2 regions of the Exiguobacterium sp. BRG2 genome follow, and region 2 is predicted to be linked to the other one. Evidence: riboswitches for the same ligand, from Rfam matches in the RefSeq annotation. Region 2 holds a riboswitch; the other holds the start of a gene.
The links. A riboswitch is a leader RNA that binds a small molecule or an ion and turns the genes downstream of it on or off. The one in region 2 is predicted to bind S-adenosylmethionine.
Positions count from the first base shown of each region.

Region 1: it holds a riboswitch for S-adenosylmethionine, as region 2 does, so the genes downstream of both, Q9R23_RS06790 (methionine ABC transporter ATP-binding protein) here and metK (methionine adenosyltransferase) in region 2, are expected to answer to the same signal.

Region 1 is NZ_JAUZUW010000004.1:17,654-21,077, reverse strand. Features, by position in the region: gene Q9R23_RS06800 (MetQ/NlpA family ABC transporter substrate-binding protein) at 1-310, opposite strand, end outside; gene Q9R23_RS06795 (methionine ABC transporter permease) at 338-1,003, opposite strand; gene Q9R23_RS06790 (methionine ABC transporter ATP-binding protein) at 993-2,006, opposite strand; SAM riboswitch class I at 2,090-2,194, opposite strand; gene Q9R23_RS06785 (aminotransferase class I/II-fold pyridoxal phosphate-dependent enzyme) at 2,257-3,424, opposite strand, start outside.
Region 2 is NZ_JAUZUW010000003.1:82,018-85,441, reverse strand. Features, by position in the region: gene metK (methionine adenosyltransferase) at 81-1,289, opposite strand; SAM riboswitch class I at 1,418-1,544, opposite strand; gene pckA (phosphoenolpyruvate carboxykinase (ATP)) at 1,779-3,347, shown strand; gene Q9R23_RS05505 (EAL and HDOD domain-containing protein) at 3,374-3,424, opposite strand, start outside.

The DNA of each region.
Region 1 (3,424 bases), on a different contig from region 2:
TAAGGTCGAGCTTCTTTTCTTTAGAGAACGTCTTCAGGTAAATCGAGTGTTGGAATAAGTTAGCATCGATATTGCCGCTACCGAGTGCGATGTTCGGTTGGATATAATCGCTGAATTCGACGATTTCGACTTTATAGCCTTTCTTTTCGAGTTGCGGTTGAATCGCTTGTTTGACCATGTCGCTATAAGGGCCGCTTGTCGCCCCAATCTTGATCGTCTTGTCTTTTTCATCAGCACTGCTGTCTCCGCATCCTGCGAGGATTCCTGCACCAAGTAAGGCTGTCGCTAAAAAGGCATATCGTTTTTTCATGATTCAACTCTCCCTTTATATGTATGATTAGCGCTTGTCTGTTTTTCGCGCCAGTTGATTGCCAAGTGCTTGAATGCTCTGGACGATGACGATGAGGACGACGATCGTCACGATCATGATGAGATTATCATAGCGATAATAGCCGAAGCGGATCGCGAGGTCACCGACACCTCCGCCGCCGACGATCCCAGCCATTGCCGAGAAGCCGATCAAACTGATCGTCGTTAGCGTGATGCCCTGAATGATGCCAGGGAGTGCTTCTGGTAAAAGGATACTGACGATGATCCGTAATGGTTTCGCACCGCACGCTTCCGCTGCTTCGATCAAACCAGGTGGAATCTCACGCAGTGATGTTTCGACGAGTCGTGCGAGAAACGGAATCGCTGCGACACTGAGGCTGACGGATGCTGCTGTCGGACCAATCGTATTATCAAGCAAAAATTTCGTTAATGGAATGAGGGCAACAAGCAAGATGATGAACGGCAAGGACCGGACGATGTTGACGACGAAGTCAAGGACACGTCGGATGGCAATGTTTTGAAAGAATAAACCGCGGTCGGTGACGAACAGGAGAATCCCGAGTGGAATCCCGACGACCAATGCGAAGGCAAGCGAAATGCCAACCATCCACGCCGTCTCACCAAGTGCCTTCAACAACTCTGGTAACATCGTTTGTATACGATCAAGCCACATCCTGAATCACCTCGAGCGTATGAAGTTCCGCCGCAAGCCAGTCGAGAGCAGGTGCGATTTGATCGGAGGATCCCGTCAAGCTGACGATTAGGACACCAAAAGCGACGTCTTGGATGTAATCGACTTTTCCGTGCAGGATGCTGACCGAGATATCGTATCGACGGATGGCTTCCGACAACGTACTTTCACCGGTCTTCTCGCCCGTGAACTGTAGGCGGATGATCTTTCCCGGTGTCGCTTGCAAGATGCGTTCCGGTAGCTCGATCTGGAGTGCCGTGTCGACGTAATGTTGTGTCACCGGATGTTTGGCTTGACTGAACAAATCGTATGTAGAGGCAACTTCGACGACTTCCCCTTGAGACATGACCGCGACACGATGGCAAATCTGTTTGACGACATCGATCTCATGCGTGATGAGGACGATCGTCAATCCGAGTCGTTCATTCAAATCTTTCAACAAATCTAAAATCTGCAGCGTCGTGACCGGATCAAGGGCAGAGGTCGCTTCGTCACATAACAAGACGGTTGGATCATTCGCGAGTGCCCGGGCAATCCCAACGCGCTGTTTCTGTCCGCCGCTCAACTGACTCGGGAAGTTCGTCTCGAATCCTTCGAGTCCGACGAGCGAGACGAGTTCACGGATCCGTTCCGGAAAATCTGCTCGTTTGACGCCGGCAGCCTTCAGTGCAAAAGCAATGTTATCTGCGACATTACGCGACTGGATCAATTGGAAATGCTGAAAGATCATTCCTGTCCGCAAGCGAAGTTGACGCAAATCTGCTTTTGACATCCCGCCGAGCGAGACACCGTCGACCTTTACCGTTCCTTGTGTCGGATGCTCGAGACCGTTGATCAGACGAAGCAACGTACTCTTACCGGCACCGGATTCACCGATGATCCCAAAAATTTCTCCTTTTTGAATCGTCAAATCGACATCTCGTAATGCAAAAATCGGGGTCCGGTCTCGGACGAACCGTTTCGTAATCTGTTTGAATTCAATCATCTGCTCATCTCCTCATACAAAAAAAGTCGCTTTTTCCTAGTAGCAGAGCAACCAGAAAAAGCGACGAAAGTGTAAGATTTCGTAACTTATCTCTCAGAATGAATCCATTCTGTAGGATGTGGCACCGTTCCTGATAGGTGGTTGCCGGACGTCGTTGGGCCTAATCCCTCGGTCGCTCTCGATAAGTAGTTATGCTGTTGGGATTTACTTTAACGGAAATGATTCCCATCTGTCAAATGTTTTTTCAGAATTATTCTGCAACAGGTGTCCGGAACAGGTTGAGCGTTCCGATTCGATCGACGGCTTCTTCTAGACGTTCGACGTCAGCAATCAAGCTGATCCGGACGTAGCCTTCGCCGTATTCGCCGAAGAAGGATCCAGGGGTTACAGCGACGTGTGCTTCGTCAAGCAGGTGATCGGTGAAGCTTTGGGACGTGTAACCTTCAGGAACAGGAAGCCAGACGAAGAAGGAACCGCCCGGACGTGGTCCACTCCAGCCAATCGCATCGAGTTTCGCGAACAACGCATCGCGTCGTGTTTCGTACAGACTACTTAACTCGCGGACACATGTCTGGTCACTCGTCAGAGCGACGGTCGCTGCATGTTGGATCGGTGTGAAGGCACTGACGTAGAGATGTTCCTGATACGTCTCGATGCTTGAGATGACGGACGGATTTCCGATCGCGAAAGCGATTCGGAAGCCAGACATGTTGAAGCGTTTCGAGAGTGAGAACAACTCGATTCCGACCTCCTTCGCCCCTTCCGTCTGCAAGAAGCTTCGTGTGGGACCATCAAAGCTGATGCCACCGTAGGCTAAATCATGGACGACACAAATATCATGGGCATCCGCGAAGGTAACGGTCTGTTCGAAGGCTTCTGCTGTCGCTGTCGCACCTGTCGGATTACTCGGGTAATTGAGGAACAACATCCGGGCGCGCTCGACATCTGTCGTATCAAGTAAATCGTAATCCGGCAGGAAGTTATTTTTCTCAAGCAATGGAAGCGTAATCGGGTAAGCGCCAGCAAGTGCTGCTCCAGACAGGTAATCCGGGTACCCCGGATCCGGGACGATGACACCTTCTCCAGGATTGACGATCGTTTGTGGTAAGGCGACGATTCCGGCTTTACTACCGAGAAGAATTGCGACCTCGGTTGCCGGATCGATCGTGACGCCGAATTCGTTCGCATAAAAGCTCGCGACGGCTTGCTTTAGAAAATCATGTCCACGAAATGGTGGATATTGAAGGTTTGTTGGCTCATCGATCGCCTGTTTCAAGGCGTCGAGAATATGTACGGGCGTCGTTTGATCGGGTGTTCCTTGACCAAGGGTAATGACATCATGCCCGGCAGCTTTCACAGCACCGATCCGGTTCGCAAGTTCAGCGAAAACGGGAGCAGGAAGCCGATCGATGGCGATG
Region 2 (3,424 bases):
AGAAAAAACATTCGTTTCCTGCAAAGTTCCGCGGAAACAAAAAAGCCCGAAAACCCAAGTAGGATTTCCGGACTTTTTGATTATGCGAAACGTTTTGCTTGTTCTTCAAGAACTGCTGCTTTATCTGTTTGCTCCCATGGAAGCTCAACATCTGTACGACCGAAGTGACCGTATGCAGCTGTTTGACGATAGATCGGACGACGGAGATCAAGCATGTTGATGATTCCAGCCGGACGAAGATCGAAGTTTTCAGCAACCAATTCGACGAGTTGTGCTTCAGGCAGTTTTCCTGTGCCGAATGTATCAACCGCGATTGATACTGGGTGTGCGACACCGATTGCGTAAGCGAGTTGAACTTCTGCTTTGTCTGCAAGACCTGCAGCAACGAGGTTCTTCGCGACGTAACGTGCTGCGTATGCAGCTGAACGGTCGACTTTTGTTGGATCTTTACCTGAGAATGCTCCACCGCCGTGGCGTGCGTATCCACCATACGTATCAACGATGATCTTACGACCAGTCAATCCAGCATCTCCTTGTGGTCCGCCAATGACGAAACGACCAGTTGGGTTGATGAAGAATTTCGTTGCTGCGTCGATGTATTCAGCCGGGATGACTGGTGTGATGACGTGTTCTTTTAAATCAGCTTGGATTTGCTCAAGCGTAACTTCTTCCGCATGTTGTGTCGAAATGACGATCGTATCGACACGAACCGGCTCGTTGTTCTCGTTGTATTCGACCGTGACTTGTGTTTTTCCGTCCGGACGAAGGTAGTCGAGTTGACCGTTTTTACGCACTTCTGCCAAACGGCGTGCGAGACGGTGCGAAAGCGAAATTGGAAGTGGCATGAGTTCTGGTGTTTCTTTCGTTGCGTAACCGAACATAAGACCTTGGTCTCCTGCACCGATTGCATCGATTTCTGCATCAGACATGCTACCTTCACGTGCTTCAAGCGCTTGGTCGACACCAAGAGCGATATCTGCTGATTGCTCATCGATCGATGTCAATACAGCACATGTATCCGCATCGAAACCGTATTTCGCGCGTGTGTAGCCGATTTCACGAATCGTTTCACGAACGACTTTTGGAATGTCGACGTAAGTGGATGTCGTGATCTCACCTGCAACGAGAACGAGACCTGTTGTAACAGAAGTTTCTGCCGCAACACGTGCGTTTGGATCCGCTGCAAGAATCGCATCGAGGATTGAATCCGAAATTTGGTCACAGATTTTATCTGGATGACCTTCAGTGACTGACTCCGACGTGAATAGTCGGCGATTAAGGTTTGTCATGTATGACCCTCCCAAAAAAGAATTTGACGGTGTACTCATTTCCCCTAGTTGAGTGGGACGGTAAAATGAAAAAAACCTTTCCAAGTCCAAAAAATGGTCAGGGAAAGGTTGTGCGTTCTTCCTTTACCCTCTTATCGTTCGAAGTGTTTACTTCGCTTCAGGAGAGCACCTTTTCCCTCATTAATATATGAATTAATGTAGGACGGTTGCCGGGTTTCTTCGGGCCTTGTTCCCTCCACCTGCTCAGAATAAGAGTATCCGTTACGAATTACATGATATAAAGTTGTACCTACTCTGTCAAGCAAGGTTTCAAATTCTAGTCGAAACTTTTTAAAAGAGATGTTAAACTATTAATGCTGAAAGCGTTTCCAGATAAATAGAAATCAGCACCAGAAAATGATTGCGCTCTCTTTAGTATGTCATATATAATAAATGTGTCATACTAAATTCAGTGAGCCAAAACCAACGTAGGGGAAAGGTGGGGTCAGGATGCCGATGACGGTCCTGAATATCGAAGAACTACTCAAGAAAGAGCATGTGTTCAAACAACTATCTGTTGCTGAACTTGTCGAACATGCGATTCGAAACGAAGAAGGTGTCCTTACTGAGAACGGCGCACTATCTGTAGAAACGGGGAAATTTACAGGTCGTTCACCAAAAGATAAGTTCATCGTCCGTGATTCTTCCTGCGAGTCTCACATTGATTGGGGTCATGTTAACCAACCGATGGATGGAGACAAATTTGAACAATTGTTACAAAAGGTTCTTCGTTACATGAACGAAGCCGATCAGCTCTACTACACAGAAGCTGCTGCTGGGGCAGATACGCACTTCACCCTTCCGGTTCGTGTGCTCACACAATACGCTTGGCATAACCTGTTTGCCAAACAACTCTTTTTACGCGAGTATCCTGAAGTGGCTGCCTTCGAACCGTTCACGGTCGTCTACGCGCCACATTTCAAAGCAGACCCTACCGTTGACGGAACGAATTCCGAGACATTCATCGCCATGTCGTTTGAACACCGGATCGTCTTGATCGGCGGAACCGAATATGCGGGCGAAATCAAAAAATCGATTTTTTCCGTCATGAACTACCTCTTACCACAAGAAAATGTCCTTTCGATGCACTGTTCAGCAAACGTCGGACACGAAGGCGACGTCGCCTTGTTCTTCGGTCTATCCGGTACTGGTAAGACCACCCTGTCAGCAGACGATAGCCGTCAATTGATCGGTGACGATGAGCATGGTTGGTCGCATAACGGCGTCTTCAACATTGAAGGTGGATGTTATGCGAAGACGGTCAATCTGTCACGCGAAAAAGAACCGCAAATTTTTGATGCGATCCGTTTCGGAACTGTCCTTGAAAACGTCGTGCTCGATGAATCTCGTCATCCTGATTACGATGACACATCGTTGACTGAAAATACACGTGCTGCTTATCCGATCACAGCGATCGATAACATCGCTGTTCCATCACGGGCTGGTCATCCGAAGACGATTGTCTTCTTGACGGCTGATGCGTATGGTGTCTTGCCTCCGATCAGTAAATTGACGAAAGAACAAGCGATGTATCATTTCCTATCAGGTTATACATCAAAACTTGCTGGAACAGAGCGTGGTATCACGGAACCGGAAGCAACGTTCTCGACATGCTTCGGTTCACCATTTCTTCCACTGATACCTGAAAAGTATGCGACGATGCTCGGAGAACTGATTGATCGTCACGGTGTGACCGTTTATCTCGTCAACACAGGCTGGACAGGCGGTGCTTACGGGACAGGTAGTCGAATGAAGCTATCGTATACACGGACGATGGTCAACGCTGCCGTCAACGGAACACTTGCAACGATTCCAACAGAAGAGCACCCAATCTTCGGACTTCATATGCCACTTGAAGTTCCTGGTGTTCCAAGTGAATTACTCAATCCGGTACGCGTCTGGTCAAATCCAGACGAATACAACACACAAGCGCGTTCGCTTGCTGAGAAATTCCAACATAATTTCCTTCGTTTCGAAAGTGCGACGGATGCGATCAAGTCAGCAGGTCCATGTCTATAAAAAAAAGAGCCCTGAGGCTCTTTTTTTTATAGAATGGCATCTGTCTCTTCTTGAAGATGCATCTCTTTTTGCATAAG